Regions from separate parts of the Lysinibacillus sp. FSL K6-0075 genome, predicted to be linked through region 1. Evidence: riboswitches for the same ligand, from Rfam matches in the RefSeq annotation. Region 1 holds a riboswitch; each other region holds the start of a gene.
The links. A riboswitch is a leader RNA that binds a small molecule or an ion and turns the genes downstream of it on or off. The one in region 1 is predicted to bind S-adenosylmethionine.

Region 1 (11,285 bases):
TGAAAATCCTTTTTTAGCTTCAGGGATATCACCAAGTCGAAGGCTTAATTCAGCATGTAAAAACTGAATTCTCTCTCCACCTTCTTGATTTGAGGCAAAGGATTTACTATAAAAGTCTCTAGCTGCAAAAAGGTAGCGCTTTTCGGATTCTTCGTCATTTTTTAATCGATAGAGCCAAGCAATTTTTAGAGCGAAATTCGCCATTAAAAGAGCTTCCTCCATTGATGCACGGGATACTAAATAGGCGAGCTTAAAACTGATAATGGCATCATCAATTGTACGTTCCTGACAGATATCCATAGGTTTCTGGAGCTCTTTAATGTATAGTTCATCAATGAGTAGCATGAAAGGTCCATATGTCCGTGTCATAGATTTATGATAGGCATAGCCACAATGTGGACACACGGCAACTTCATACAGCAAAGGGTTTAGGCCATCATAAACAGGCATGAAATCCGTTTGTTCTTCGATAATTTTATATCGATTAGGGCGAACTTTATATGTTGTAAACTGCTTTTTGCAAAATTTACAATCTACACTACTTTCATAGTAGTAAATGTTAAATGCCATAAGAATCAACTCCTTTGCGTGCTCTAGAATTTTATTTCTTTTGTTCTATTTATACGTAAGAATTTATCGTTCAATGTATTTAAGTGATTATCTTTTATTTTAACAATTTTGAGTTCTTTGGTATACTCCTTTAGAATTATTAAAATAAAAATATTCATGGATTTATTAGTTAAATATTATTATAAATACGCTTGTAATAGTTTTTATCGGTGTTGCGAATGGAAGTTATATAGTTTGCTGAAAGTTTGTCAAAATACTTTCACATATTTCATGGAAAAGAAATAATAAACTTGATTCTTGTGGTTCTAAATTACTATTTATGTAGGGGGACTCAAAATGAAATATAACATCGTGTTTTTTGATGTAGACGGCACATTAATTAATTATGAGGATGGCTGTGTGGAAGAAAGTACAAAACAGGCTATTCAGCTATTGCAAGACAAGGGAATCCATCTTGTAGCGGCTACCGGAAGACCTTTATCCATGTGCTCTGAGTTAAAAGAGCTGGGGATTGAAACCTTTATTACAGCAAATGGAGCCTATGTGAAACATAAGGATCTTGTCATACATAAAACACCCATTGCTAAAGATATTGTCCAAAATGTACAGGCTTTTGCGCAGGAACAACAGCATAGCCTAACATTTTTTACAGAGCAACTGTCCATGAATAGCATACAAAGTCCAGTAGCTTTAAGAGCGATGCAAGAAACTTTATCTTTACGGGATTTTCCACTTGTAAATGAAACAATTGTAGATGAAGAGGTTTTTCTCATGTGTCTATATGCAGATGAGCTGGCTGAAAAAAGATATGCTAGCCAATTTTCGAATATATTTTTGCAGCGATGGCATCCTTATATTGTGAATGTATTACAGCAGGATGTTTCGAAGTCATTAGCTATTAAAGCGGTACTGGATTATTTTAACATTAGCCCTGAGAATGCCATTGCCTTTGGCGATGGGGATAATGATATTGACATGTTAGAGTATGTAGGGTTAGGGATTGCCATGGGAAATGGTAGCACAGCTCTAAAAAGTGCTGCCAATTTTGTTACAAAGAAATCTACTGATGGCGGTGTCAATTTTGCTTTACGTCAACTTCAAGTCATTTAGAGTGCTGAGGTTAGACTGTCATGAAACTTATATAGCAGGTCGATTTTAATAAATTTTAGGTGGGATGATTTATGGCACAACACGTGCAGTCTCTAATTGAACATTACGGATACTTTGGGATTATCGTAATTCTAATTGGAGGCATTGTTGGGTTGCCACTTCCTGATGAGGTCTTTTTAACTTATGTAGGCTATAGTGTTTACCGAGAAAGCCTTGAACACATTCCTGCCTTAGTCAGTGCAATGATTGGTGCAGTTGGAGGCATTACTTTAAGCTACTATATCGGTTATCGTTTTGGCTTACCGTTATTGCAGAAATATGGCCCTAAAATTCATATTACAGAGCAAAAAATTGATTTTACGAAAAAGATGTTTACAAAAATTGGACCTACCTTATTATTAATTGGCTATTTTATTCCTGGGGTACGTCATTTGACAGCATATATTGCAGCTATTAATAATTATCCTTATAGGAAGTTTGCGCTTTTTGCCTATACAGGTGCATTTATTTGGACGTTCACATTTATATCATTAGGAAAGATGCTTGGGGAGAAATGGCGATTTGTTGGATACTATTTAACCCATTATAGTATCTATCTCATCCTATTGTTTATTCTAGGAATGCTTATTGCTTACTTTTTATTCAAAAAAAGAAATGGACAAAAATAAAAGTCGGTATACGCTATACCGACTTTTATGTTATGGCAAAATAGCAAATGAGCGCACAGGGAAGCCTGATGCTTTTTCTGGCTTAGGTACGATATTGAAGATGATAGCACCCTTCGCAGGTAGCTTGTCCAAATTAGTCATTAACTCAATTTGATAGGTGTCTTGTTCAAGCACGAAATATTCGCCATCTAGCTTGCCATTTTTACGAAAATCAGCGGCAGAGTCCGTATCGAATGTTTCATGACCAATTGCGCTTACCTTGCGTTCTTTTAGTAAAAACTGTAAAGCCTCTAAACCCCAGCCAGGGATGTGGTTATGTCCTTCTGCATCCTTATTACTGAATGCCTCCTTATCTGGCCAGCGCTTACTCCAATCTGTACGTAATGCTACAAATGTTCCTGCTTCAATTTCTCCATGCTGGGCTTCAAAATCACGAATATCTTCAACACTTAATGAAAAGTCATGGTTGCTAGCAGCCTCTTGTGATTTATTAATGACGACAAGGGGAAGAACGAGTTCTTTTAGTTCTAATTCTTCTAAGTACCGAGTGTCTCGTACAAAATGAATAGGTGGGTCGATATGTGTGCCATATTGACCAGGGAACGTAAATTGTTGGGCAAAAAAACCATCCTCATGAGAGAATAATGTTTCAAATTTAGCGTCCTCAAACATAAAAAAATGTGGTGAATTAGGGCCGAATGTATGTGTTAAATCAACCCATTGTTTTGATTTTAATAATTGCAAAGCTTGTAAAAGTTCATTAGACATCAATTTCCCTGCTTTCTGTTGAAATTAGTGGTAAATAAAAGGAGTCCCCTTATAGAAGAGGACTCCTGCATTAACAACGGTAGTTCTTCTTCTCATCTTCAAGGCGGATCATTTTGCCAATTGGAATTAGCACCATACTGTTGAGCTGGTTGCTGAGACTTCATCGGGCCAATCCCTCCGTCTCTCTTGATAAGAAAAGTGATATAAGAATTTTCAGAAATAACAATACAAATACTTTAGCATAGTTTTTTATAGTTTACAAGTTCACTAGGGATACAAGGTTAAAGTTTTTTCACCAATTTAAATTTAAGGTTACTCCACAACAATCATGATCAATAAGACGTATTCTAAAACTATCTGGTGTATAGTTTGCTTCAAATTTCATCGTGATGCCTGTTGATGTGATTAATCTATCAACCTCTGTTTTATTTGAAAGCTGTGCAGCATTCATTAGATCATGTGCAAATTGTTGGGAGCTATCAATTTTATCCGTAAGTAATTGAGCTTGCTGCATCATCGCCTTTATCCGTGTAGCTGAAATTTTCAATTTATGTGTGTCGACAGGTGGAAAGGGATTAGTGGTCGGCATTGCTAAATGTTGAGGAATAGGTCTTACGGCAAGCTGATGGACGGATGGCGACGTTGGATAATGATAGGGATGAACAAAGTACGGATAAGGATTGTAATACAATGTAATTCCTCCTATCCTATAGCTGATATCTTATCTTATGTAGCCAAATGGCTTTCGGTGTTACTTTCAGTATCAAGTTTGTCCTAAAACATTGAAAAAGGAAGCTATAGTGGGCTTCCTTTTTGTTTAGCCTAGGATATTCAAGACATCATCAATTTTTTTACTATGTGATAAAATGCCATAATTCATCCATGTTAAAAAGTCTACTTCATAGACACATTTACTTTTAACTGCGGCTAGGTTTTTCCAAGTGGGCGTTTTTAAAATAGCACGTTCCTCATTTTCATAAATAGAATGTTGTTTATCAAATGTAATAAACAAGTGATCTGCGTCTAATTGCAGCAATTGATCAAACGTCAGTTGTGCTTTACGTTGATTGTGCGGAATACTCCATACCAGTGGATGTGGCATTAAACCTAAGTCACGATATAAAATGGGCCCCGTATAGCCACATTCAGGACCAGCGTATAGGGTAATGCCAATGGCTGAAATACGGAGAAATGCCACACTTTGCCCATAAACGGATTTGCTAAGAATTTCTTTTGCTTGCTGTACCTTATCCTCATATTGTAGGACCACGTCTTGCATCAAGGAGGTCTTTCCTGTTAAATCAGCAATTTTAAATAAAGTAGATTGCCAGTTCTCACCAGGATGTGAGATATGGCAGACAGGAGCTACCTCATTTAAATGATGAAAGGATTCCCAACGCTCCACACCAGAATCTAGCATAATTAAAGTTGGTTTATAGTGAAGAAGTCGATCCATTTCTCTATTTTGTACATCAATATCTGGCACTTCTTGGAGACCTAAATAGTCTTGTTTTCCCCATTTTGAATGACTGAATTGAGCAATTGGCGTAATCCCAAGGGCGACAAAGAAATCTTCTAAAAATGGTGCAAATACACGTAGATTGCTGCTTTGATTTCTTCGATATTGCCCTGGAGAGATGCCGACCTGTTCTTTAAAACGACGATTGAAATAATACTCATTATTAAATCCGACAGACTGACTAATTTCAAATACTCGATCATTTGTCGTCATTAATAATTGCTTAGCTTTTTCAAGACGAATGTTATTTAAATAGTGAAGAGGGATTTGCCCCGTAATCTCTTTGAAAATGCGGGTGTAATTCCATCTTGGTACATCGGCTAATTCGGCCAACTGCTCAACCGTCCACTCTTTTTCAAAATGTTTATGTAAGTGGTTAATGGACTGCTCAACAGATTGGCGATCATTTTTTTGCACCTGCTTGGGTATAGCTTGATGTAAGAGCAATAACATCAGCTCTTGAAAGTGCACATGCTGCTCAAAAATCGTATGCTCATCCTCCGCTAGGCGGTTTTGATAAATGGCTTCTAGCAGTCTGTGACATTGCGAAACGGGGAGGAGACGTTGCTCTTTAACACGCGTAAAATGGTTAGAAATAGTCTGATTATTACTGAGATAGACAATGTTGAATTGTAATTGATAATAACATAGGTGCTTGCTTTGGATGTGAATACTAACCGTGTTATTGGGCGGTATCAATATGCACTTTTCTTCACTAAGATGTATGGTGTTAGGATCTATTTCTAGCTTTCCACTGCCACTCATTACGATGAAAAGTGTATAGAAATCACTACTAATCAACTGCGTGTTTGATGATTGAATTGCATAAGAGATATTTTGTAACGTATAAACATGTGTTAAGTTACCCATTGATGATTCACCCCTTTATGTTGAATTTGAAGAAAAACACAAAGAAAGCCCTCTTAAGAGCTTTCTTTTGAACATTATTTTACGAACCATTTCTCTAGATCATCATACTTTAGCAAGTTAGCTGTGATGGCACCTGATTGCCAATATGTTCGATCAGCAATATAGACATGCCCATTTTTTACAGCAGGTAGTGTTTTCCATAGTGTACTATCTAACCATTTAATTGCTTCTTGGTTTTCTTCAGACTCCCAAGAGCCGTTTGAAGGGAAAAGGATGATATGATCCGCATCTAATTCTGGAATAGCCTCTTCAGATAAAATCTCGTGGAACTCTGTCATGTCACGGGCTAATGGATGTGGTGTTAAGCCTGTCTCTGTGTAAATATAGCCAGTATAGCGATTTTTAATGCCAAATAACGCTAATGTATTATCTGCTACATTTAGACGTACAACAGCAACTGTTTCGTCTCCAATAGACTTATCTAAGTCTGCTTTTAAATTGGTTACACGTTGCTCATATTGATCAACCATTTCTTTTGCTTTATCCGGAATATTTAAAACATCCGCTATAGTTTTCACGATTTCACGTGGATCTTGTAGAATATCTTCTTTTAAGCGGTAAGTAGGCGCTATCTTCGAGTATTCTTCATACTTTGCCTTATCCGCTGCACCATCTACAATGATTAAATCAGGCTTAGCTTGTAGTAATGTTTCTATACTACCAGTAATGTCGAACTCAGGAACATCTAATCCTAAATAGTCTTGTTTACCCCAGGATGGGTGATACCATTGCACTACAGGTTTTACATCCAAGGCAGTTAAATAATCTTCCAAATAGATAGCAGCTACACGCTGTGGGTTTGTAGGGATTTCTACTTTCCCAAACTCATCTTCTACAATTCTTGTATCTTTAGTTGATTGTTCCTCTTTAGCTGTATCCTCTTTTACTTCATTTGAGCCACAGGCACTTAATACGAACATTAGTGCAAATAAAACTACAAATGAAAAATATTGACCTCTACGCATTGCTATTCACTCCTATAAATTTACTAAAACAATAAGAATATCATTTTAATTCAGAATGATAATCATTCTCGTTTGATTCAAGTAAATTATAGGACACAATATATCAACAAACAATACACAATCTCTACTTCTTTTTTATACAAAATGAAATTTGGCTTCCTAATGTTTTTTTATTATCGAAGATTAACCATAATAATGTAACAATCGCTGCAAGCATAACCATTAAAAATCCATACAGGGGAGTATGTGCTAATGATTGATGGCGAATAATAAAGCCTCCAATATATGATCCTAAAAATATACCAATGTTGAAGGCGGAAATATTTAATGCAGAAGCCATAGAAATAGCTGATGGCACATATTTTTCAGCCAGTAGCACAGCATATAGCTGCAATCCTGGTACATTCATAAACATAAATAAGCCCATTACCAATACCATGATTAATCCGATAATAGGTGATTCGAGCGTGAAGCCAATGCCAAGCAAGGCCAAGGCGAGTCCTACAAATATAATAAAGATCGAACGTAGCGGATTATGATTAGCAAAATGACCACCTAATGTATTACCGATCGCAACGCAAATACCATAGACCACTAAAATAATGACTACTGCATGAGGAGAATACCCCATATATTGCTCTAAAATAGGTGAAACATATGTGTAGACAACAAAGGCACCACCGTATCCAATTGCGGTAATGAATAGGATTAAGATCATACGAATATTTCCTAATACTTTGCCGATATCACGAATAGAGATGGGATTGCCTTTTGATAATTGGCTAGGTACTAAAATCGCATTACTAATTAAACCGATGATTCCAATTACAACGATAAAGATGAATGACATACGCCAGTCTGTTACTTGACCAATAAATGTACCAAGTGGAACACCTGTTACAGTAGCCAAAGTTAAGCCTGTAAACATAAAGGCAATAGCACTTGCTCGTTTATTTGGTTCCACTACATCCGCTGCTATAACAGAAGCGATGGACATAAACACACCATGTGCTAATGCTGAAATAATACGTCCGATTAATAGTAAAGTGAAATTAGGTGCTAAAGCGACTGCTAAATTCCCCACTATAAAAATGGACATGACTAACAATAATACAGTTTTTCGACTAAGGCGAGATGTTAAGGCTGTTAATAATGGAGCCCCAACAGTTACCCCTAGTGCATATATAGAAACGGTTAAGCCAGCTGTGCTGAGAGAGATACCAAAATCATCTGTAATTAATGGTAGAAGCCCTACGCTGATAAATTCAGTTGACCCTATACCAAATGCACTGATTGCAAGGGCTAGCAAGGTTAGTTTAGCATTTGGCTTTTTTGATTTTGACATACTACGACTACTCCTTTGATTTTTTTTATTGTGTGTAGTAATATTCATACATACCAAAAAGATATGTAGAGTACTTTTAGTTACTTTTGAATATTACAGGAGGTTTACGATGCAAAAAATTTATAATATTGGTGTTGAAGCTACGCTAGAAGTTATTGGTGGTAAATGGAAACCGGTTATTCTTTGTCATTTAAACCACCATGGTAAAATTCGAACAAATGAATTTCGACGATTGATTCCAGGTATTTCACAAAAAATGCTCACTAGTCAATTAAGGGAACTGGAGCAGGCTGGATTAATCAATCGAAAGGTCTTCAATCAAGTACCACCAAAAGTTGAATATTCATTAACACCCTATGGACAAGGGATGGAACCTATTCTGAACATGCTTTGCACTTGGGGTGAAAAACATGTTGAATTATTACAGGATAAAGGTGAAGATGTACTGTTAAAACAACGTGATGAAGATATCGCCATGCAGCAAACATCATAATGAGGGGAGAAAGAGACTGTCACATACTAGACAGTCTCTTTTCCGTTTTTAAAGCTTATAAAGCAAAGTCAAATTCATCTGGATTTGGTCCAACACGTTGCTCCAGGTTCATCTCATTAATCAAAGCCATTTCTTCGTTAGTTAGGCTAAAGTCGAAGATATCCGCGTTTTGCATCATACGCTCTCTACGTACTGATTTTGGAATCGTGATTACGCCATTTTGTATATCCCAGCGCAAAATAACTTGAGCATTCGATTTTCCATATTTTTCAGCGATTTTCGAAATTGTTGCATCTTCAAGAAGTCCACCTTGCATTAAAGGTGCCCAAGCCTCAAGCTGAATATCATGCATGTCACAAAATGAACGAAGCTCAGCTTGCTGTAAGCGTGGATGAAATTCCACCTGATTCACAACAGGCTTAACACGAGCAAATGATAGTAAATTTTCTAAGTGCGCAACAGTAAAGTTACATACACCAATTGCTTTGATCTTTCCTTGATCGTATAAGTCCTCTAACGCTTTCCAAGAATCAGCATACTTCTCTTTACCAGGCCAATGAATAAGGTAAAGATCTAAATAGTCCAATCCTAGTTTTTCTAGGCTTTCCTCATATGCCGTAATGGTTTCTTCATAGCTTAATCCGTCGTTCCAGACTTTTGATGTTATAAACAAGTCTTCACGCTGTAAGCCTGTAGATGCTAATGCCTGTTTAATACCTTCCCCTACACCAACTTCATTGCCATAAATAGCAGCAGTGTCAATACTACGATAGCCGACCTCAATAGCGTTTTTAACCATTTCAGCAGTAGCATCATTCTCTACTTGAAAAACACCTAAACCCATACCAGGCATTTGTAGGCCGTTATTTAAAGTGATTGTATCTTGTAAATGAGTAATCATTTTTAGTCCTCCATTTTTTGTGATTGTTTGATTGCTTACTCATTATGCTGCTAACATACCCTCAAAAAAAGTACGTACTTTTTTGTGTCATAGAAACGTATAGGTAACTTTTGTGAGCTGACAATGATTAGAGGAATAAAAATATTTATTAATGAAGTTATTAACTAAAGATATAAACACCTGATTGGTCTTAACTACTAGTAAAAAATATTGAGTGGCCTATAAAAAGTATTTGGACAGAAGTAAACGAATATTTTTCTTGGAGTAATAAAAGGAAATGTATGTTCGATAGAGAATTTAAATAGTAATACTTTAAAAAGGGGATTGGAAGATGAATCGATTAAATTTAATCACATTAGGTGTAAAAGATATGGTGGAGTCTTTAACTTTTTACCGAGAGGGACTTGGCTTTGAAGTGGTGGTATACGGAGAAGAGACGAATCCCGATGTTATGTTCTTTAATAATGGAGGAACAAAAATATCGTTATTTCCAATTGAACGCTTGGTCAAAGATATCAATGAAGCTAATCCACCAGAAATTAGTCAAGGCTTTGGCGGAATCACTCTTGCCTATAATGGTAAATCAAAAGAAGAAGTGGATCGAGTCTTTGCATTAGCAAAAAAGGCCGGAGCCAAAATTGTTAAAGAGCCCGAAACGGTATTCTGGGGTGGCTATAGTGGCTATTTTCAAGATCCAAATGGCTACTATTGGGAAGTTGCCTATGGCGACATGTGGCAGTTTGATGAGAATGATATGCTGATTATTCAATAACTGTTCAAAAAGATAATGTTAACGGCAGAAAAAGCAATTTTGCAAGGTGAGAGGTTGATTTATCTGTATTCTTTAGAGGGGATAAGCTCTTATTGGGGAAGTGATGAGTGACAACACCCCTTCATAAAGAGTAGTGAACACCTTCACTTTGTTTGAAAACCTTTGCTAAACTTTTGTGGGTTGGAGTGGAAGGCTACTTGACTCCCGTGGGATAGCGAGACAGGCAAAACTCTAAACGGAGCGGTAGCGGAGGAAGCGATTCGGCGCTCGCCCACAGGAAAGCAAGTAGCCTGCAACGGAAATCCATTTCTACCTTTCAATTGACTGTTTTGTTTTTCAACACTAAGAAAAGAGAGCAAACTAACGTTTCTAGTTTGCTCTCTTTTTTATTAACCGTTAACAATAGTGCTCCCTCATTAAATCCACAAAATTTTGAGCGGCTTTGGATAAGTAATGATTCTTCAGCCATACAAGTCCTACGGAAGTGGATAATTCTGCTGATGGGATTTTGTATGCATGAAGTGGTAAATCTTCATATTGCTTTAGAATGGTTTCAGGTACGATAGAGGAGCTAAAGCCAGAAGCAATTAAGTTCATTAACAGTGCCGTATCTGAACATTCTCCGACAATATGGGACTGCAACTGGAAGCGAGAAAATGCTTCTAATATCGAATAATGTACGCCTAACCCTTCTGTGCTTGGTAAAAGGATTGGCCAATTTTGTATTTCAGCTAAAGATACATCGTGTTCTAACAAGTCGAACTTCTTGGATTGTATAAAGTAAAATGGTTCAGTGTACATATGAAGAACAGAGAAATCATCTAATTCTAAAGGTAAGCGAATGATGGCAAGTTCTACAACACGATCCCTTACTAATTTACAAAGATAAGAAGATTCGTTTTGTTGAATTTTATAGGTCACCTTTGGATAATGTTGTTGAAATTGTTGTAGCAATTGGGGCAGCTCAACAACTGAAAATGTATTAATGCCTAATGTCAATCGTCCATGAAGGCCTAATCCAACATCCTTAACCTCTGCTTCTGCCTCTTTCATTAATTGAGCAACCTGCAATGCATATTTATATAAGGTCTTTCCCGCCTCAGTTACTTCGAAATATTTCCCGCTTCTTTCTACCAATTTTGAACCGAGCTCTTCCTCCATCGTTTTTAAATGCTGGCTTAATGGTGGCTGAGAAATATGTAACTTTTCTGCTGCGGCAGAAATCTTCTTTTCCTCCACAATTG
Region 2 (11,285 bases), 2.0 Mb from region 1:
TACCTTATCGCCCATTAACGTCGTGACACGTCTCTCTGCACGTGCACCATCCTCGATTGTGACACGAATCAACGTCCGTGTTTCAGGGTTCATCGTTGTGTCCCATAGTTGGTCTGCATTCATCTCACCAAGACCTTTATAGCGCTGTAATATGTAACCCTTTCCAACCTTTTTGATGGCCTTTTGTAAATCACTTTCTGTCCAAGCATATTCAATGACTTCTTTTTTCCCAGTACCCCTCGAGACTTTATAAAGCGGCGGTAGCGCGATATAGACTTTTCCTGCTTCAATCAGTGGACGCATATAACGATAGAAGAATGTTAATAGCAAGACTTGAATATGTGCCCCGTCCGTATCCGCATCGGTCATAATCACTACTTTATCGTAGGCGGAATCCTCCACCGCAAAATCCGTTCCAACACCTGCCCCAATCGCATGGATAATCGTTGAAATTTCTTCGTTTTTCATAATGTCCTGTAGCTTGGCTTTTTCTGTGTTGATTACTTTCCCACGCAATGGCAGAATCGCTTGGAATGTACGATCACGGCCTTGTTTGGCAGAACCTCCTGCAGAATCACCCTCGACTAAATACAGCTCATTTTTTGACGCATTGCGTGACTGAGCTGGCGTTAATTTTCCTGATAGAATCGTACTACCCTTTTTGTTTTTCTTCCCATTTCGTGCATCCTCACGCGCTTTACGAGCCGCTTCACGTACTTGCTGCGCTCGAATCGCTTTACGGACAAGGGAAGCCGATAACTCCGCATTTTCCTCTAGCACATACAAAATTTGCTCAGACACCACACTATCAACTGCAGAACGAGCCTCACTTGTACCAAGCTTGCCCTTTGTTTGACCTTCAAATTGTAGTAAGTGCTCTGGGATACGAACAGACACAATGGCCGCTAAGCCCTCACGAATATCTGTCCCCTCAAGGTTTTTATCCTTGTCCTTTAACAAGCCAATTTTTCTTGCATATTCATTAAAGACACGTGTCAATGCTGCTTTTGCACCCGTTTCATGTGTACCACCATCACGTGTACGAACATTATTAACAAATGATAAGATCGTTTCCGAATAACCATCGTTATACTGGAAAGCGAACTCTACTTCGATATCATCTTGTATACCTTCTACATATTTCACTGGATGAAGGACATCTTTTTCCTCATTCAAATACGCAACGAAAGCTTCAATGCCATTCTCATAAAAGAACACATCATTTTTGCCTTCCTCGCGCTCATCGATTAATTCAATTTTTAAACCTTTTAATAAAAAGGCTGATTCACGTAATCGTTCTGCTAACGTATCATAATTGAATTTTGTGACAGAGAAGATCGTTTCATCTGGTAGGAAATGGACAAGTGTTCCTGTCTGCTTGGTTTGACCAATATTTTCAAGCGTTGTGACAGGCTGTCCCCCGTGCTCAAAGCGCTGACGATATTTTTTGCCATCACGATGAATCGTCACCTCTAAAAATGTTGAGAGCGCATTCACAACAGAAGAACCAACACCATGTAAACCACCACTTGTTTTATAGCCACCTTGACCAAATTTACCGCCAGCGTGTAACACCGTAAAAATAATTTCTGGTGTCGGTTTGCCCATTTTATGCATACCGGTTGGCATCCCACGGCCAAAGTCGCGCACACTCATACTTTGATCTTTATGAATTGTGACAATAATATGAGATCCAAAGCCAGCCAGTGCTTCATCCACCGCATTATCTACGATTTCATACACAAGGTGATGAAGTCCACGGCCATCCGTCGAACCGATATACATGCCAGGTCGTTTGCGCACCGCTTCTAATCCTTCCAATACTTGTATAGCGTCATCATTATAGACGCTAGTTGACTGTTTATTCGTCAAAAAAATTCCCCTCCAAAAACAAACGCATGTTCTATTTATGTTCTCATCCTAATAATAATAGCATTTCCTGTCAATAGCTAGCGACAGGTCCAATAATTTTAATAATTTGCTCACAGTTTTGATCATATTTCTAAATAGTAAACATCTTCAACAGTTGCTTAAAATTGGTATTCAAGCAAGGCAGACTGCTTCTAGCTTCCATCAACATTGGACGCATCGAAGCCTATATAGTTGCAAAATAAATTTGTGTTGCTTGCAGATGGAAGCACTACTACGTACCTTGTGATGAAACTGGATAAAGTTAGACTTCTATTCTACCAAAGGAATGAGCGATTGACAAAATTGCCTTTTTGCCTATATTTTTAAAAAGGTTTTTTCACTTCTTACAAACTTATGTCTAAAAGCCTAGCCCTCGCTAATAGGTTCTCTTTTGTATTGAATTCAAGGCTTCGTATGAAATCTCCTTCATATCATTGTAGATTAGCAAGAAAAAGTGTAAAATACTTGTTACAAACTATTAGTACCAAGTGATGGACTATGAATGAAAGGAGTCCAGCTATGATCAATGGACTTATTATTTTATGCGCTTATCTAATCGGCTCTATACCTTCTGGATTATGGATAGGCAAAATTTTTTATAATACCGATATTCGTGAACACGGGAGCGGTAATCTTGGTGCGACCAATACTTTTCGAACGTTAGGGAAGAAGGCAGGTATTGTTGTTACGGTGATGGATGTCTTAAAAGGGACAGCCGCTGTCTTACTCGTGACACTTCCCGTTTTCTCTGACAGTACACTCCATTCTTTATTACTTGGTCTTGTCGCTGTGATCGGTCATATGTTTCCGATCTTCGCCAACTTCCGAGGTGGGAAAGCCGTGGCAACTTCTGCGGGTGTATTATTAGGCTATTCTTGGCCTCTCTTTGTCCTACTATTTATTACCTTTATTGTGACATTAAAAATCACAAAAATCGTTAGCTTAACATCGATGATAGCCGCTTTAGTAGCGCTTATTTATGCAATCGTTTATTATTTTATTACAGGTGACTTTGCATTAGGCATCTTGGTAGCCTTTTTATTTACCTTTATTGTTTATCGCCACCGTGCCAATATTGCACGTATTAAAAACGGCACCGAACCAAAGGTAAAATGGCTGTAGGAAGAGAGGAGCATTTGAAATGAACATTGCATTGACAGATGAAGCCCTACAATGGTTCAAACATGAAATGGAAGTTGAACCTGGCGATACAATTCGCTTTTATGCACGCTACGGTGGCTCTAGTCCGTTTCATGAAGGCTTTTCACTCGGCATGACACGTGAGGAACCCATTGCCATAGGTGTGCAGACAGTAATTGATGACGTCATCTATTACATTGACGAGAAAGATCTTTGGTTCTTTAACGATCACAATTTACATGTTGACGTTGATACAAGTAAAGATGAATTACAATACGACTATCGTACATAAAACAAGTCTATCCTTTCAGCCCATGAAAGGATAGACTGTTTTTTTATTTAGTACAGAACAATTTTCCGAGACAACTTGAAAAACCCGCATACGATTGTTGCACAGTACGTGATTTAACCGCAATTTGCTAATTTTTCATCCCCTTTTCGTTTATCTCTCAAAAAAATTGTCCACTCTAATGATAATGAACGTCCATTTGAGGAGGAAAACATATGTCCATGTCCAACAATATCGAGACCTCCCCATCCCATACAACGAACGATTTGTTGTATACTTCCCTATCTAAAAATATAAAAATCATTCAACAGTCGCTAGGGCATAGTAATGATATTATCATACGCGAAATTACGATTGGAGAAGCGGTTCCCCATAACCTCGCTATTATTTCCATCGATGGCTTATCGGATAAAACCACTATTTCTGATTCTGTTATCGATAAACTGATGGCAAATATTGAAGAAGAACAAGATATTGAGATAACAACGATTAACCAATATGTACGGAATTCCTATCTAACAGTAGGCGATGTGACGAATATCGAGCATTTTACAACACTCTACAATGCCATCCTCAATGGTGAAACGGTTATTTTATTAGACGGTTTTGCTGAGGGGATTGTGACAAGTACCAGAAGTGCCAAGGATCGAGCTGTCACAGAGCCATCGACTGAATCTGTTATTCGCGGACCGAGGGAATCCTTTACCGAAACCATACGTACCAATACTGCGCTCATCCGTCGCAAAATAAAAAGTCCCAATCTCTGGATAAAGTCACGCGTTATCGGTGATGTGACACAAACAGATGTGGCGGTGATGTATATAAATGGCATCGCCAGTGACAAAATTGTCGCAGAGGTATTAGCTCGATTAGACCGCATTAATATCGACGGCATACTGGAAAGCGGCTATATAGAGGATTTTATTCAGGATTCAAAAAATTCTATGTTTCCAACCATCTACAACTCCGAACGTCCTGATGTCATCGCAGGTGAATTATTAGATGGCAAAGTGGCGATTCTCGTTGATGGCACACCTTTTGTTTTAGTTGTACCAGCGTTATTTACATCCTTTTTACAATCAGCAGAAGATTATTATCAGCATTGGATGATTAGCTCACTTGTACGTATCTTGCGTTTTTTTGGTATCAGTCTAGCGTTAGTAGCACCGTCTTTGTATGTTGCAATTACCACCTTTCACCAAGAAATGCTACCAACACCTATGTTGATTAGTATTGCATCGCAAAGAGAAGGTGTACCCTTCCCTGCTGTTGTCGAAGCCCTTATTATGGAGATTGCCTTTGAGGTACTAAGGGAAGCTGGGCTACGGATGCCTAGAACAATCGGGCCAGCTGTGTCCATTGTAGGGACATTAGTTATTGGTCAGGCAGCAGTTGATGCAGGCGTTGTTTCGGCTGTAATGGTCATTATTGTGGCCTTAACGGCGATTTGTAGCTTCCTATTCCCTGCTTATGGCTTATCGAATACCATTCGTGTGCTACGTTTTCCATTAATGATTTTAGCTGCTATGTTTGGTTTATTTGGTGTCATGTTTGGCATTATGGTCATTATTCTTCATTTATGTAGCATTCGATCATTTGGTGTACCTTATTTAAGCCCTTTTGCACCGTTAATATTACAGGATCAGAAGGATGCCTTTGTGCTGTTTCCGCGTAGAAAGTTACTTACACGACCTCGTTTAGTCAATCAAAAAAATATTGTTAGAGGCCATAACTATGTCAATGTAAAAGGAAGGAAATAACTACTGGATAAATGAGGAATGGAATATGGCAAAAATAAAATGGATTTGCTTACTATGTATCCTCACTTTACTGTTAAGTGGTTGCTGGAGTAAGCGTGAATTAAATGAACTAGCCATTGTCGTAGCACTGGGCATTGACAAAATAGACGAAGAATATGAAATTACGGTTCAAATTGTCGATCCTAGTGAAGTTTCAGTGCGACAAGCTTCCACTCAGCGCTCTCCTGTTGTTAGCTATCATTCTAGAGGCGAAACCATCTTTGAGGCCATTCGAAAAATGACGACCCTTGCTGCACGAAAGCCTTATTTTGCCCATCTTCAAGTGGTTGTTTTAGGAGAAGATCTCGCGAAAGAAGGAATCAGTGATGCACTCGATTTAATTGTAAGGGACCATGAATTTCGTAAGGATTTCGATGTCATTATGTCTCATGAAGCGACAGCGAAGGAAGTATTAAATGTATTAACACCCATCGAAAAGGTTCCAGCTAATAAAATGTTAAATTCCCTCGATGTCTCTGAGAGAGCTTGGGGCTCCACAATAGCAGTTAATATTGATGAATTAGTCAATACATTAAGCAACAAGCATAAAGGGGCGTTAATTTCTGCTATTGAAGTTCATGGCGATAAGAAATTAGGGGTAGATCAAACAAATGTGCAACGTGTTAAAACACCTGTGCTGTTACAATATGCGGGCTTAGCAGTCTTTAAAGGGGATAAATATATGGGGCTGCTATCCGAGGGTGAAAGCAAAGGCATTAGCTTTCTTAACGACAAAATTCAAAGTACGATTGAAATCATCGCCTGTCCTAATAAAGGGACTTTATCTACGGAAATCACCCAATCCACTACAAAAGTGAAAGGGTCATTTAAAAATGGGAAGCCGAAAATCGATGTTCATATTAATGTTGAGCAGAATGTTGGAGAGGTCGAATGTGATATCAATCTCACCAAAAATAAATCGATTGATTACGTTAATAAAAAAACAGCCCAGGGTATCGATGAACGCATTGAAAAAACATTAGAGATAATGCAACAGCAATATGAAATCGATGTTTTTGGTTTTGGTGATGCCCTACATCGTGCAGATGCAAAGCAGTGGGGAAAAATCAAGGATGAGTGGGCTTCCCTCTTTCCCGATTTGCCAGTGGCTGTTCACGTGAAGGTAACAACACAAGGATTGGGTACGATGCAAAATTCATTATTAAACAAGCCAAAGGAGGAGTAATGAAATGGTGCTAGCTGTAGCTATCTTGATCATCTCAATCATCGTTGCACTTCTATTTATTCCAAAGTTCAAAAAGCAACAGGATAAAAAAACCATTATTGTCTTCTCCTTTTTGCTACTCATTGGAACTGCTTTAAATATGGCCATTGCCCTGAAAGTCCATATTCCAAGCCCATTAGATTTAATTACCTTTATCTTCACACCAATTAAGGATTACATTGTGTCATTCACAAAATAAAAAGATGGACTGAGAAACGGAGGGTAGCTAGATGGAAAAAGAGATCATTAGTTCAAGACAGTTTACAATCGTTACCTTCCTCTATTCTATCGGTACAGCAATTTTAATTATCCCTTCAAGTATTACGGGCGCTGCTAAGCAAGATGCTTGGGTTGCAGCAAGCATTGGTGTTGTGCTTAGTTTACTGGTCATAAAGTTATTCTTAACACTTGCCAATCAAACACCCTCTCTTAATTTTATAGAGGCGAATGAAAAAATTCTTGGTCGTTTTTTTGGGAAAATCACAGCCATTTGCTTTCTCATTCTCACCTTTTTCTCCACTGGAGAGTTACTTTATTTTATTGGTATTTTTATGAAAACCGAAGTTATGCCAGAAACACCGACATTAGCATTCGCCCTACTGTTCAGTATCATTATTATGTATGCCGCGTATCTAGGGATAGAGACGTTTGCCCGTTCAGCAGAAATTCTCTTTCCGTTGTTTATCTTTATCTTTATTTTTTTCGTCGTTTGTATTACCCCTCAAATTACATTTGAGAATATTCAGCCTCTACTAGAAGCAACCAAAACATCTATGTTTTATAGTATTGCACGCTTTATGAGTATCTTTTCCTTTCCATTACTCGTGTTATTGATGCTATATCCCGCTGGCGTCAATGTACAGCCATCTGCACAGAAAGGGCTATATATTGGGACCATCCTTGGTGGTGTCGTCTTAATTACGTTGATTGTCCTATCGATTCTTGTCTTAGGGCCTGAAAACACAGCATCTAGGACATTTCCCAGCTATGCCTTAGCGCAAAGAATATCCATAGGGAATTTTTTGCAGCGTATTGAAATTATTATGGCATTTATGTGGATTTCGTCTATTTATATTCGCACATTTATGTATTTCTATACGACCGTTGTTGGCCTTGCCCAAATTTTGAAGATCAAGGATCATCGTCCGCTTATTTTACCGATGGGCATCATTATCATTGGACTTTCTCAAATTGTTCATCCAGATATTGTGCATTCTACTAATTATAATAATGAAATTTGGCCTATCTTTTCCTTTATCTTCACCATTTTATTACCCATACTTTTGTTGATTGTGGCAGTTATTCGAAATCGTAAATCTAAGGCTCAAAATACCGAAACACCCCAACAGGATACAACGAAGGAAAATCAAAAAGTCTAATTTCTTCTACGTTTAGAAAAGAAATTAGACTTTTTATTAATTAGATATGATATTCGATTTCATCTACAAAATCCCATTCGTATGGTGTTTCTTGGTAGACATAGTAGTTCAACCAGTTAGAGAATAATAAATGCGTATGGGCACGCCATGTATTCATCGGCTCTTGTTTCGGATCATCATTCGGGAAGTAATTCACAGGAACATCGATATCTATGCCCTTCGCCACATCACGGCTATATTCATCGGCTAGTGTTGTCGCATCATACTCCAGATGCCCCGTAATCATAATATTTTTATTATCTTTTGATTGTACGATGAATACCCCTGCATCCTCTGAATAGGATAATAATCGTAGGTCTGGATGATTGCGAACCTCGTCAATGGAAACAGATGTATAGCGAGAATGAGGCGCAGTAAATAAATCGCTAAAGCCGCGCACTAAATCCACCGTTAAATCTGTAATTACATGGGAATAGACGCCTGAGCATTTAGCAGCAAGCTCGACCTTTCCAATGCCATAATGGTGATACAATGCAGCCTGTGCCCCCCAACATATATGTAGCACGGATGTCACATTCTTTTTAGACCAATCCATAATTTCTGAAATTTCCTGCCAATAGTTGACATCTTCAAATGCCATTTTTTCTACAGGTGCCCCAGTAATAATCATGCCATCATAGCGTCGGTGACGAATTTGGTTGAACGTTGTGTAAAATAGCTGCAAATGAGATTTACTCACATTTTTCGACTCATGTGTGGCCGTATTTAAAAAGGTAATATTCACCTGCAGTGGTGTATTCCCTAATAAACGTAGTAATTGAAGCTCTGTTTTTTCTTTTTCAGGCATTAAATTTAGTATTAATATATTTAATGGACGGATTTGCTGTGTTTTCGCTCGATCCTCTTCCATGACGAAGATTTTTTCCTCACGTAAATGTTCTCCAGCTGGTAAATTTTTCGGAATATTAATTGGCATCTTGCTTTCCCCTCTCTATAATCACTCTCTTTTTTTAGCAAACCTTGCTTGCAAAGAATGCAACTAAATTAAAAAATCCTCCTCATTCCATACGAGATAGAATGAGAAGGATTTTTTCACGTCCACTCTTATCTCTCAAAGGAAAAAATCCTTTGCTGGAATTAGCACCTTTCTAACAATTGTTAGAGGTTGCTGAAGCGTCATCGGGCCAAATCCCTCAGCTTCTCTTGATAAGATTATTTAATTATCTTGAATTGTAACACGAACTAGTTAGAATATCAATAATTCATAGAATATTTTGTGATTCATGTGCATGTTCCTTGCTCATTTGATGTACACTAAGCTTGCTATATGTGGTGTTTCTACATTTAAAATTTATGGTAAACATGCCGTAATTATGAAATATTGTATGAATCTAACTAGTTTTAGTATGGGAGTATTACATTTGCCTATTTGTTTATTCCACTTCTTATAAAATCTATGTAATCTTCATTATAACTCATACTTCTGAAAAAAAGAAGTGTATATAAATAAATTAAGTTAAAATTTTTAATTTAAGTAAAAAAAGGATATTTATTTCATGAAAGAAAAAAAGACTACAGCAAAATACTGTAGTCATTTCATTTCTATTCCACAAAAAGGAAAGAAGTTGAAACAGTGAAAATTAAGCACATTATCCATTTAATAGTAACGCCTATAAATATCAAAATCAATCAATTTTATTAAATAAACAACCTAATCATTTTAGTGTAGATTGTTTGTGTAATATCACTGTAAACTTCCTATACCAAAGATTAATTTCTTTGATAATTTGCTCATACTTCGGTGTTCCTGATTTTAATTCAGATATTTTTGTCTCATAAAACGGAACTTCAATAATAGGATTTGAAATATTATTTACCACAATTTCAAGTTTTATATCCTTAATAGTTTCTTTAGACTTTGTTTGTCCACTCAATCCACCTATTAATGCACCAACACCACCCGCTAATACGCCACCAACTAATGCACCGCCTACCTGTGATACCCTAGACGTTGACGTTACTGTATTAGAGTTAGAAATAACTTTTACCTCTATAATTTCTTGAAATTTTATTTTTTGTACATCAGGTTGCCTGTACTCTTTCGATAATTTAGGTATTTTCACAATGATTACTTCTTCTGTAATTTCATTAATTGAAAGTACCATCCTATCAACTAATAAATCACGACTTGACCAGTAAGCATCATCTTTTATACCAACTTCATCAAGCGTCATTCTTATATTATTTTCTATCTCTTTAACTTCATTTTTCCCCTTAGAAAATATTGTGATATACCATATAATAAATAAAATTATTAAAATTACCAATAATATTAATGGCCACATTTAATCTAACACCCCATATTATCTATTTTAGTTACATATTACTAATAAAAGAGGTATAAGGGAACAACTATTTTTATGGGCGTGTGAAATATGATAAGGTAGCAAGCGAAATAAAAAGTTTGGGGTATCGTGCATTTGTCAACGTTTTTCTAATCTTATATTGATAATTCCCTTTTTACTGTAATCTACGTCAATAATACGATAAGTTGTGTCATAAATTGTCACATCACCATAAGGATTTTCATTCAATTTAAAATTTTTACGGCTTGCGTCAGTGTCTCTAACTATAATTTGATAAATAGGTTTAGTTAGATTAATGCTATCATTGGTTGTATACGTCATGTCTTTGTATCGTAAAATACATGGTATCTCCCCAACTTTTACTTGTTGTTCTTCGTAAACGGGTCTACCTAAAGCATCTTTGCCGATTAAAACTTTTTCTGTTTTCCACTCGACAATCAAATAGTTGCAATACTCTAACGTTGCCTTGTATTTACCACCACGCATTGTTAAAACGTCTGACGTAACCATATAGACGTTGTTAGGATTATTGATAGTTGTATAGTCCCCGCAATTAAAAACGTCTAATGAATGAATATGAAACGTAGAGTTAGGTGAAAATGTAGCGTTACTAATTACGGCATTGATCGTAAATGGATTTTTCTCATACATATTAAATTGGTATGGTGATTGGATAGCTTTTATCGTATGTTGAATTAATTTATCATCAAATAATTCCATTTAATCACCTCTCAATTGTATAAAAGGAATGTGCTGCTACTATTATTGCTTACTTTAATCTGTCTAATCTTATTGTCTAGTTGGTCTATACGTTTCATTATGTTGTCACTGAACTCACTGACCGTCATATCATCAAGTTTAATAGCCTTCATCATTGTAGGGTTGTTAGCCAGTCCTTCTAACACTGATAGAGCAGTAGCATAGATACCTTTCAAGTTAGACGTATCATCTGTATTATATTGTGCAGTCGCTTGTAGTCCGTTTTCTGCAAGGTATACGGTAAGTTGTGTATCATCTAATTCAATACCATTTATGTCCATCTTTAATCGCTGTAAGTTTGTAATATTCATGCTCTCATCCTTTCATTATTCAACATTTTATACACTGTTTTATACTGCATAAATAATCAATTTGTACGACTCATATATAAACACCCCACAAACGTTGATATATCAA
Region 3 (11,285 bases), 320 kb from region 1:
AAATTGCACCAGTACTTGCAGGTGTTTATTCAGGAGATTTACATCAGCTTTCCATTGGCTCTACTTTACCGTATTTAATTGATTATAAGAATAATTATGGAAGTATTATTAAAGGTTTTGATGCGAATCGTGAGCAATTTGTTAAAGCAGCGAACAAAAAATTTATATCCTTTAAAAATGGTTTATCTTCTTTAATTGATCGACTTGAACAAACATTATCAGATGTAGAAATCATCAAGGGCGTTACTACTCTAAATGTTCAAAAACAAGATAAAAACTACACAATTTCCTTAGCTAATGGTGAAAATATTGAGACAGATTTTGTCGTTTTAGCATTACCGAATGATGCTGTTCAAAATCTACTACAGGATGAATCTTTAAACCGCTATTTTGACCAATTTACCACAGCGTCAGCCATTACCATCTATTTAGGCTTTGATGTGCCAGACTCTAGATTGCCAGCAGATGGAACGGGCTATATTGTTTCGCATAATTCGGATGTTACTTGTAATGCAGCAACCTGGACGAGTCGTAAATGGAAGCATACATCGAAAGAACATAAATTACTTGTACGACTCTTTTATAAGAGCATCAATCCAGCCTATGAGCAACTACGTGCCATGACGGATGAGGAATTGGCAGCTGTAGCTTTAGAGGACGTGAGAAAAAGCCTAGGAATTGAGGAACAGCCAACAGTTGTGAATGTAACAAAATGGATTGATCAAATGCCTAAATATGATCTAGCTCATCGTGAAGCGTTACAAGGATTACTACAGGAATTACATGAAAAGTATCCACATTTATCGATTGCTGGGTGCTCATATTTTGGCGTAGGTATCGGCGCTTGCATTCAAAACGGGAAAAAAATTGGTGAAGAGCTTGCGAAGGAACTTGCCAATTTCTAAGGTTTTAAGTGGAAAAAAACTTTGTTATGTGAAATAGTCTTGACTCATTCGTCAGTAAACGATATGATTCTTTTAATTATTTAAAAAATTCATACTTAATTCTTATCAAGAGAAGCAGAGGGACTGGCCCATTGAAGCTTCAGCAACCAACTTTATTGTCAGGTGCTAAATCCAGAAGACCGTTGAGTCGAAGATGAGAAGGAACAACAATGATGAATCGTTAAAGCCTTCTTTTTTTATGAAAGAAGGCTTTTTATTATTATATAGAGACATAGGAAGAGAGGCTAGTTTTATGGGATTGCTTGAAAGGTTAAAAACGCATGTATTGACAGCAGACGGTGCAATAGGCACAGTGCTATATGGCTATGGATTGGAGTATTGCCATGAGGAAATGAATGTTCAGAGACCTGAGTTAATTGAAAAGATTCATAGAGAATATATTGCAGCTGGTGCTGACATCATTCAAACGAATACGTACGGTGCAAATGCCATTAAATTAGCTCGCTATGGATTAGAATCACGGGTCCAACAATTTAATGAAGCGGCTATTACCATTGCAAAACGAGCAGCGGCAGATGGCGGTCAATTTGTCTTAGGGACAATTGGAGGTATTCGAGGAATTCGTAAAAGTGATGCAACATTAGATGAAATATTAGCGACAGTTGAAGAGCAAGCAAATGTTTTACTTGCAGGAAATCCAGACGGCCTTTTACTCGAAACCTATTATGATTTTGAAGAATTAACTGCAACCTTAAAGATGCTACGTGCAAAAACAAATTTACCGATTATTGCACAAGTATCTATGCATGAGCCTGGTGTTTTACAAAATGGAATGTCTTTAAATAATGCCCTGCATGAGCTAGAAACACTCGGTGCAGATATCGTGGGTGTCAATTGTCGACTAGGTCCACATCATACGATTCAAGCATTTGAAGGTGTAGAACTTCCTAACAAGGCATTTATGTCTGCCTATCCGAATGCCTCACTTCTTGACTTAGAAGATGGACGTGTCGTTTATGAATCAGAATCGGATTATTTTGGTCGAGCGGCTGTCGAATTACGTGATCAAGGCGTACGCTTAATAGGGGGCTGCTGTGGTACGACACCGAAACATATTGCAGCAGCAAAGAAGTATTTAGAAGAGTTATCACCGGTTCAGGAGAAGCATGCGAAACCTGAAAAGATTGAGATTGTTCGTGAAGCAGAGCCACCAAAGTATGAGCCTCTTCATGAAAAAGTAAAACGTGAACGCTCTGTCATAGTAGAATTGGATACACCTAGACATTTAGAGATTGATGGGTTCCTTGAAGGAGCAAAGCAACTGTATGATGCAGGTGCAGATGTAGTCATGATGGCAGACAATTCACTGGCCTCTCCACGTATTAGCAATATTGCAATGGGAGCATTGTTAAAGAGTACACACGGTGTACGCCCACTAACACATATTACATGTCGAGACCGTAATTTAATTGGTCTACAATCGCATTTAATGGGATTAAATGCTTTAGGTATTCATGACGTGTTGGCCGTTACGGGTGATCCAACAAAAGTTGGAGATTTCCCAGGTGCGACAAGTGTTTATGATGTATCTTCAATGGAGTTAATCCAATTAATTAAGCAGTTAAATGAAGGGGTTTCTTTCTCAGGCAAGCCACTTCGTAAAAAAGCAAATTTTTCAGTTGCTGCTGCATTTAATCCAAATGTCCGTGTGTTAGATCGTGCTGTGACACGCTTAGAGAAGAAAATTGAGCATGGAGCAGACTACTTCATTTCTCAACCAGTATATACGAAAGAAAAAATTGTAGAAATTTATGAGGCAACAAAGCATTTACAAGCACCAATTTACATCGGCATTATGCCTGTTACGAGTTATAAAAGTGCTGAGTTTTTACATCATGAAGTGCCAGGTATCAAATTATCCGAAGATGCCTTAGCAAGAATGAAGGCATGTGGGGAAGATAAGGAACGGGCAACATTGGAGGGAATTGCTATTGCCAAAGAATTAGTAGAAGTGGCTGCGCAATATTTCAATGGTATTTACCTTATTACACCGTTTTTACGTTATGATGTGACCCTAGAGTTGATGAAATATATAGAGCAATTGGATGAACAGAAAAAAGGAGTAAGTATACATGGCTAAGCACTCGATTGAAGAGCAACTAGAGAAACGTATTTTAATTCTTGATGGCGCAATGGGAACAATGCTACAAAACGAAAATTTATCAGCAGAGGATTTTGGTGGCGAGGAGCTTGATGGCTGTAATGAAAATCTTGTCCTTACTAGACCTGATGTCATTGAGAAAATTCATCACAAATACTTAGAGGCAGGCGCAGATATTATTTGTACAAATACATTTGGTGGGACGCCTCTTGTGTTAAATGAATATGATCTTGGCGCAAAAGCCGAAGAAATTAATAAGCGTGCAGTGGAAATTGCTCGCCAAGCAGTGGATAGTTATTCGACATCGGATTGGCCACGTTTTGTCGCAGGGGCTATGGGACCAACAACAAAAACCTTATCAGTTACAGGTGGTATTACATTTGATGAGCTAGAGGAAAATTTCTTTGTACAGGCAAAGGCATTAATTGAGGCAGGAGCCGACGTTCTGTTATTAGAAACAAGTCAGGATATGCTCAATGTCAAAGCAGGCACCCTAGGCGTAAAGCGTGCTTTTGAGGAAACTGGAAAAGAACTACCAGTCATGATTTCTGGAACAATAGAACCAATGGGTACGACACTTGCAGGGCAAACAATTGATGCCTTTTATATTTCAATCGAGCATATTAAACCATTATCAGTTGGCCTAAACTGTGCGACAGGACCAGAGTTTATGACAGATCATATTCGTTCATTAGCAGAGCTTTCAACAGGCTATATTAGCTGTTACCCGAATGCAGGCTTACCAGATGAAGAAGGATGTTATCATGAATCACCAGAATCGCTATCGCAAAAATTAAAAGGTTTTGCAGATAAGGGTTGGCTTAATATTGTAGGTGGATGTTGTGGAACGACTCCAGCTCATATTGCAGCCATTCGCGAGGTTTTAAAAGATGAACAACCTCGACAATTACCTGAAAAAACACATGGTCATGCGGTATCGGGAATCGAACCCTTATTGTATGACGATTCTATGCGTCCGTTATTTATCGGGGAGAGAACAAATGTTATCGGCTCTCGTAAATTTAAGAATTTGATCATTGATGGAAAGTTTGAGGAGGCAGCAGAGATTGCACGTGCACAAGTAAAAAATGGTGCTCATGTAATCGATATTTGTTTAGCCAACCCTGATCGTGATGAATTAGCCGATATGCGTGGATTTATGCAGGAGGTTGTAAAAAAGGTTAAGGTGCCTCTTGTGATTGACTCGACTGATGAAAAAGTTATTGAGGAAGCGTTAAAGTTTTCTCAAGGGAAAGCCATCATTAACTCTATTAATCTTGAGGATGGTGAAGAACGATTTGATGCAGTAATGCCACTCGTGAAGAAGTACGGAGCCTCATTGGTAGTTGGAACCATAGATGAGATAGGAATGGCCGTTGATCGTCATCGCAAGCTTGAAATTGCTGAACGTTCCTATAAACTATTAACTGAGAAATGGGGACTTGCACCGGAGGATATCATTTTTGACCCGTTGATGTTCCCTGTAGGAACTGGGGATGAACAGTATATTGGTTCAGCCCTTGAAACGATTGAAGGCATTCGTCTCATCAAAGAAAAATTGCCGCAGACATTGACGGTACTTGGCGTAAGTAATATCTCATTTGGTTTACCACCAGTTGGCCGTGAAGTACTGAATGCTGTCTATCTCTATCATTGCACACAGGCAGGCTTAGATTATGCCATTGTGAATACAGAAAAACTGGAGCGTTATGCATCCATTCCTGAAGAGGAAATTAAACTTGCAAATGACTTGCTATTTAATACAAATGATGAAACATTAGCTGTGTTTACAGATTTTTATCGTGATAAAAAGAAGGAAAAAACGGAAGCGGATATTCCGAAAACGGTTGAAGGTCGTTTAGCTTACTATATATTAGAAGGTACCAAAGAAGGGCTAATAGAGGATTTAGATGCTGCACGAGAAATCTTTGAGGCACCGTTGGATATTATTAATGGCCCTTTAATGGAGGGCATGGCTGAGGTAGGTCGATTATTTAATGATAACCAGCTCATTGTAGCGGAGGTTTTACAATCAGCAGGTGTAATGAAGGCCGCTGTTGCTCATTTAGAGCAATTCATGGAGAAGGATGAAGAGAGTGCTGGTAAAGGGAAAATGGTACTTGCTACCGTAAAAGGTGATGTCCACGATATTGGGAAAAACCTTGTTGATATTATATTAAGTAATAATGGCTATAAGGTTGTCGATTTGGGCATTAAAGTAACGCCTGCCCAATTGATTGAAGCGATTCGTAAGGAAAAACCAGACTTTATTGGGCTGTCAGGTTTACTAGTGAAATCAGCGCAACAGATGGTCATTACTGCTCAGGATTTTAAAGAGGCGGGGATTGATGTACCTATTTTAGTTGGTGGAGCTGCACTTTCTCGACGTTTTACTGAAACAAAAATTGCAGATGAATATGGCGGTCCTGTTATTTATTCAAAGGATGCCATGCAAGGCTTAGAGCAAGCTAATTTATTAATGGGTGAGGGGACACGTGCAAATTTCTTAGCAGAAATTGAAGAATCCCGTCAAAAACGTTTAGAGGCCGATGAAAAAAGAGCTGCTCGTCCCGCAAAAGAGGTAACAATAAAGCCTGTACGAACAGTAAAGGGAGCGCCAGTATTTTTACCAGCCGATTTACGACGTCATGTAAAAAAAGACTACTCTGTATCGCATTTATATCCTTATGTTAATATGCGTACATTACTGGGACACCATTTAGGCTTGAAAGGGCAAGTTCAGCAATTGCTTGATGCGGGCGATTCAAGAGCAACAGAGCTAAAGGATTTAGTAGATGATTATTTAAAAAGTGATCTATTAAAGCCATCAGGTTTGTATCAATTTTTCCCTGCTCAAGCAGATGGTGATGATGTCGTTGTGTATGATCCGGCTGATAGTAAGACAGAAATTGAACGTTTTACCTTCCCTCGTCAGCAAGTTGAACCATTTTTATGTCTTGCAGATTTCTTAAAAACAGTAGAGAGCGGTGAAATGGACTATATTGCACTCATGGTAGTAACAGCAGGTCAGGGAGTTATGGCTAAAGCTCGCCAGTTAAAAGAGGATGGTAAATTCCTTGAAAGCCATGCCTTACAATCGACTGCATTAGAATTAGCAGAGGGCTTTGCTGAACGTATGCATCAGGAAATTCGTGACCAATGGGGCTTCCCTGATGCAACAGATTTCACTATGAGAGATCGTTTTGCAGCAAAATATCAGGGACAACGTTTTTCATTCGGTTATCCTGCATGTCCTAACTTAGAGGATCAAGAAAAACTATTCGGCTTATTAAAACCCGAGGATATTGGCGTTCATCTTACAGAAGGCTTTATGATGGAGCCAGAAGCATCTGTATCTGCAATCGTTTTTGCTCATCCTGATGCTCGCTACTTCAATGTTTAAGGCATAATAATAGGAGGAGATAGATAGTCAATGCTATGACTGTCTATCTCTATTTCATTGCGGATGATGACAATTTGGTTAAGGGAAGTGAGCAGGATGATTCGATTCATGGAAGAAAAAGATATACCTGAGGTTTTGGACATCTATAATGATATTATTTTAACAAGCAAGGCGGTCTATCGATATGATATACAAACTTTAGATGAAAAAGTACAATGGTTTAAGGAGCAACAAGTATTAGATAATCCTTTGCTTGTATTTGAGGAAAATGGGCTTGTCGCTGGCTTTGCTACCTATAGTCAATTCCGTCCTTATCCAGGTTATCAATATACAATGGAGCATTCTGTCTATGTGCATAAAGAGCATTATCAAAAAGGAATTGCGACAAAGCTTATGCACAAGCTGATAGCGATTGCTGAAGAAAATGGTGTGAAAACGCTTGTCGCTGGCATTGATGGAGAAAACATTGGTAGTATTAAAGCACATGAAAAATTAGGTTTTGAATATGCGGGAACAATCAAAAATGCAGGTTATAAGTTTGAGCAATGGCTAGACCTTGTGTTCTATCAATTGCATTTGACTGGACCGAAATCATAAAAGGATATGACAAATGTCATATCCTTTTTGTGATGTTTGCGTCTGTTGCTGACTTGTACTCTTGTTTTATGATGAGGTCATAAGAAAAAAAGAAACGAGGGAGTAAAAGATGGCAACTATTAAAGAAAAAACAAAAAAGTTACGCCAAGATGTAGCGCCATTTGCTAAATCAGATACGCGTAAAAGTGTTTTTCAGATTATAAATACAATTGTTCCGTTAATTGCATTATGGGTGGCTGGTTACTTGTTAGTGGATGTATCACCTTGGCTAACAGTCGGCTTAAGTGCCATTTCAGCAGGTTTTGTCGTACGAACTTTTATTATTTTTCACGATTGTACACACGGGTCATTTTTCAAAAGTAAAAAGGCAAACGACTGGGTTGGATTTTTTACTGGGGTGCTAACATCATTCCCCTATGAAAAATGGAAACGTGAGCATACAATTCACCATGCAACAAGCTCAAACTTAGACAAGCGTGGTATTGGTGATATTGATATGATGACAGTGGAAGAATATATGCAAGCCTCAAAAGGTCAACGTCTATGGTATCGCTTTTATCGTAATCCATTTGTGATGTTTGGTTTAGGCCCACTTTATATGGTACTTGTTTTAAATCGCTTTAATCGTAAGGATGCTAAGAAGAAGGAACGTTTAAACACAATTTTAACGAATATCGTCATGGTCGGAATTTGTGCAGCTTTAATTTTCTTCATGGGCTGGCAAGCGTTTTTATTAGTGCAAGGCGTTACTTTATTTATTGCTGGTTCTTTAGGAATTTGGTTATTTTACATTCAGCACACATATGAAGATTCTTACTTTGAACATGATTCTGAGTGGGATTATGTTAAAGCCGCAGTAGAAGGTAGCTCATATTATAAATTGCCAAAAATTTTACAATGGGTAACAGGGAATATTGGTTTCCATCATGTTCACCATTTAGCCCCTCGTGTACCTAACTATAATCTTGAAAAGGCACACAATGAAACACCGCCATTACACATGGCAACTACGATTACTTTACGTACAAGTTTAGAATCACTACGTTACAAGTTATATGATGAAGAACAAGGTAAATTTGTTACGTTTAAAGAGGTAAATGAAATTATAAAACGCAAAGCAAGAGGCAGTATTGCCGCTTAGTTGATAACAGCCATCTCTGCAAGGGAGATGGCTGTTTTATGTAAAGAGAAGAGTCTTAGTCAAAGCGTGTACAGGCATAAATTTAATTTTCTTGTTATAATAAGGGAAAAGTAGGAAAGAGCGTGAGATTATGTTGAGGAAATGGCATAGTATTATTCCGAATAGTCCTATGCTCAGTGTATATTTGTGGATTATTTTTTGTTTCCTACCGTTTTTCTTCATTTTTAGGAAATCATCTTATATTGAAATCTCGATAGGGATTACGTTTTTAATGCTTTATTTTATTTTCTATCGATTTTCCATGAATTCGAAAAGCGGTTTAGTTTATATGTGGATCAGCTTTGAAATGGTCATCAATATTATCATGACCATCTTATATGGCTATGTGTATCTATCCATTTTCACAGCATTTTTTATTGGCAATATCCGAAGACCCGTCGGCTTTTATATTATGTATGGTCTACATATTGGGTTTACAGTTATTTCTACCGGAGCTGGCTTTTTTGTGGAGCTTCACCTATTTTTATCGCAGCTACCTTTTGTTGTGTTAACCATTTTAGCTGTTGTCCTTTTACCGTTAACGATTTATTCCAAAAATAAACGTGAAAATTTAGAGGGGCAGTTGGAAACGGCCAATGAACGGATTGCTGAGTTAATTGTTTTTGAGGAGCGACAACGGATAGCTCGAGATTTACATGATACATTAGGGCAAAAATTGTCCATGATTGGTTTGAAGAGTGATCTAGCTTCTAGGTTGATTGAACGAGATCCTCAGCAGGCTTTGATTGAGATTAAGGATATACGCCAGACGGCAAGTATTGCTTTAAAAGAGGTTCGGGAATTAGTGTCAGATATGCGCACGGCAAAATTTGAAGATGAGTTAATGCGTATTTCACAAATACTAAAGGCGGCTGAAATGGAGTTTGTCTTTGAGGGCGATAAAAACGCATTGCAAGTTCCACCACTTGTAGAAAATGTTTTATCTATGTGCTTAAAAGAGGCGGTTAATAATGTTGTTAAACATAGTGGGGCAACAAAATGCGAAATTGCTTTCCATCAAAATTTTAAAGAAGTTTACTTAGTAGTGCGCGATAACGGACAAGGCATTAAGAAAAAACAAGCATGGAGAACTGGTAACGGATTGAAAGGAATGCGGGAACGTTTAGAGTTTATTAATGGGTCCTTTAAAATTGAAAGTGTTGAGGGCACTACATTAACGGTAACTATCCCAGTAGCTATTACGCATCAGAATGTCAAAGACAATCTGAAGAACATATAGAAAAGAGGATTGTGACATGATACGAATTGTGATTGCTGAAGATCAGGGGATGCTATTAGGCGCCCTTCGCTCTTTACTTAGTATGGAGGAGGATATGGAGGTCGTTGGCTTAGCAAAAAATGGTGAGGAAGCATTGATGCTTGTGGAAGAGCATCGACCTGATATTTGTATTATGGATATTGAAATGCCAGTTAAAACTGGACTAGACGCTGCAGAAGAAATACATAGCACTGGCTCAGATTGTAAAGTTATTATTTTAACTACATTTGCTAGACCAGGTTATTTCGAGCGTGCTAGAAAAGCGAGTGTAAGAGGCTATTTATTAAAAGATAGCCCTATAGAGGAGTTAGTAAGTGCAATCCGTACAATAATGGATGGTAAACGTATTTATGCGCCAGAGCTCGTTGATTTTGTCTATGAAGATGATAGTGAGAACCCTTTGACGGAGCGAGAGAGTCAGGTACTGACACTTGTGGCAGAGGGCAAGACGACAAAGGAAATTGCTGCAGAGCTGTTTTTGTCTGCTGGAACGGTTCGTAACTATATTTCAACGATTTTAGAAAAATTAAATGTTGGCAATCGAATTGAGGCCATTGCGCGCTTTAAGGAAAAAGGATGGAATAAATAAAATGAGAACCTTATCGCATCATAAGCGACAAGGTTCTTTTTAATTTTACTTTTTGCTTTTTGTTAAACGTCCCAGAACGAATGCACCTGCTGCTACTGCAAGAACTGTATTCGTTTTTTTCGTAAATACTTGTTTTGTGACAAGGTTAAGATTTTGAGGACGCTCAGCTAAACGGCGCATGAAATAGCCGTACCAATCTTCGCCGAATGGCACGTACACACAGAAGTTATAGCCTTCTTTTGCAAGTTCTTTTTGCATATCAGTACGGAAACCATATAGCATTTGGAATTCAAATTTATCTAGTGGGATATTATGATCAGCTACAAAGCGTTTTACGTGCGCAATAATATTGTGATCATGTGTTGCGATTGACGTAAATTTGCCGTTTAGTAGGTGATATTCAATTAACTCAATAAAGTTTAAATCAATATCTAATTTATCTTGATAGGCCACTTCTACTGGCTCTTTATAAGCACCTTTTACAATACGTAAACGGTAGTCCTTGAATTTTTCAATATCATCTTTTGCACGGTAGAAGTATGATTGGATGACTGTACCAACATTATTAAATGTTTTAGATAATTCTTCCACCATATCAAAGGATGTTTGTAGACGGCCATAGTCTTCCATATCAAAGTTAACAAAGATATCATATGAAGCGGCTTTTTCTACAATTTCATACAGATTGTCATAACAAAAATCAACATCAATATCTAAACCTAATTGAGATGGCTTTAAAGAAACATGTGCAGCTACACCGTTTTCATGAATAGCTTCAATCACAGCAAGGATTTTTTCTTTAGCAGCAGTTGCTTCTTCTTTACTTGAAACAAATTCACCTAGGTTATCTACTGTACAAGAAATATTATGTGCATTTAGTTCTTTGATGCTTGCAATTGTTTCTTCGATATTTGTACCAGCTACTACACTTTGTGCTCCTAATTTTAGGCCATATTTCTTTGCAGCACTATTTAATAGTTGGTTCTCAGATAAATGGATGAAAAAATCGCGTAATAACATGGTCATTCTCCTAACTGCATTTTCTTTTTAGTATAACATAAATTATTTAAACTATATTCATTTCAGCCTAACAATTATTTCATTTCAAGTAATTGCATACGTTCATTAAATAGCGCAGGATAGCTTAAAAAACCAATCATAATACTGGATA

Region 2: it holds a riboswitch for S-adenosylmethionine, as region 1 does, so the genes downstream of both, metA (homoserine O-succinyltransferase) here and MHB65_RS23565 (cyclase family protein) in region 1, are expected to answer to the same signal.
Region 3: it holds a riboswitch for S-adenosylmethionine, as region 1 does, so the genes downstream of both, MHB65_RS21775 (bifunctional homocysteine S-methyltransferase/methylenetetrahydrofolate reductase) here and MHB65_RS23565 (cyclase family protein) in region 1, are expected to answer to the same signal.

The regions. Positions count from the first base shown of each region.
Region 1 is NZ_CP151947.1:4,678,315-4,689,599, reverse strand. Features, by position in the region: gene MHB65_RS23580 (DUF2225 domain-containing protein) at 1-570, opposite strand, end outside; gene MHB65_RS23575 (Cof-type HAD-IIB family hydrolase) at 907-1,680, shown strand; gene MHB65_RS23570 (DedA family protein) at 1,752-2,348, shown strand; gene MHB65_RS23565 (cyclase family protein) at 2,379-3,116, opposite strand; SAM riboswitch class I at 3,206-3,312, opposite strand; gene MHB65_RS23560 (hypothetical protein) at 3,409-3,807, opposite strand; gene MHB65_RS23555 (helix-turn-helix domain-containing protein) at 3,934-5,505, opposite strand; gene MHB65_RS23550 (ABC transporter substrate-binding protein) at 5,580-6,530, opposite strand; gene MHB65_RS23545 (MFS transporter) at 6,655-7,875, opposite strand; gene MHB65_RS23540 (helix-turn-helix domain-containing protein) at 7,985-8,368, shown strand; gene MHB65_RS23535 (aldo/keto reductase) at 8,424-9,269, opposite strand; gene MHB65_RS23530 (VOC family protein) at 9,601-10,041, shown strand; gene MHB65_RS23525 (LysR family transcriptional regulator) at 10,438-11,285, opposite strand, start outside.
Region 2 is NZ_CP151947.1:2,631,122-2,642,406, forward strand. Features, by position in the region: gene parE (DNA topoisomerase IV subunit B) at 1-1,872, opposite strand, end outside; gene plsY (glycerol-3-phosphate 1-O-acyltransferase PlsY) at 2,431-3,033, shown strand; gene MHB65_RS12940 (HesB/YadR/YfhF family protein) at 3,053-3,343, shown strand; gene MHB65_RS12945 (spore germination protein) at 3,556-5,100, shown strand; gene MHB65_RS12950 (Ger(x)C family spore germination protein) at 5,126-6,325, shown strand; gene MHB65_RS12955 (hypothetical protein) at 6,330-6,563, shown strand; gene MHB65_RS12960 (endospore germination permease) at 6,595-7,743, shown strand; gene metA (homoserine O-succinyltransferase) at 7,784-8,719, opposite strand; SAM riboswitch class I at 8,845-8,956, opposite strand; gene MHB65_RS12970 (hypothetical protein) at 9,459-10,088, opposite strand; gene MHB65_RS12975 (hypothetical protein) at 10,227-10,829, opposite strand; gene MHB65_RS12980 (hypothetical protein) at 10,841-11,179, opposite strand.
Region 3 is NZ_CP151947.1:4,355,259-4,366,543, reverse strand. Features, by position in the region: gene MHB65_RS21780 (protoporphyrinogen oxidase) at 1-905, shown strand, start outside; SAM riboswitch class I at 1,005-1,105, shown strand; gene MHB65_RS21775 (bifunctional homocysteine S-methyltransferase/methylenetetrahydrofolate reductase) at 1,198-3,045, shown strand; gene metH (methionine synthase) at 3,038-6,469, shown strand; gene MHB65_RS21765 (N-acetyltransferase family protein) at 6,566-7,066, shown strand; gene MHB65_RS21760 (fatty acid desaturase) at 7,176-8,207, shown strand; gene MHB65_RS21755 (sensor histidine kinase) at 8,479-9,486, shown strand; gene MHB65_RS21750 (response regulator transcription factor) at 9,503-10,114, shown strand; gene MHB65_RS21745 (proline dehydrogenase family protein) at 10,160-11,134, opposite strand; gene fetB (iron export ABC transporter permease subunit FetB) at 11,209-11,285, opposite strand, start outside.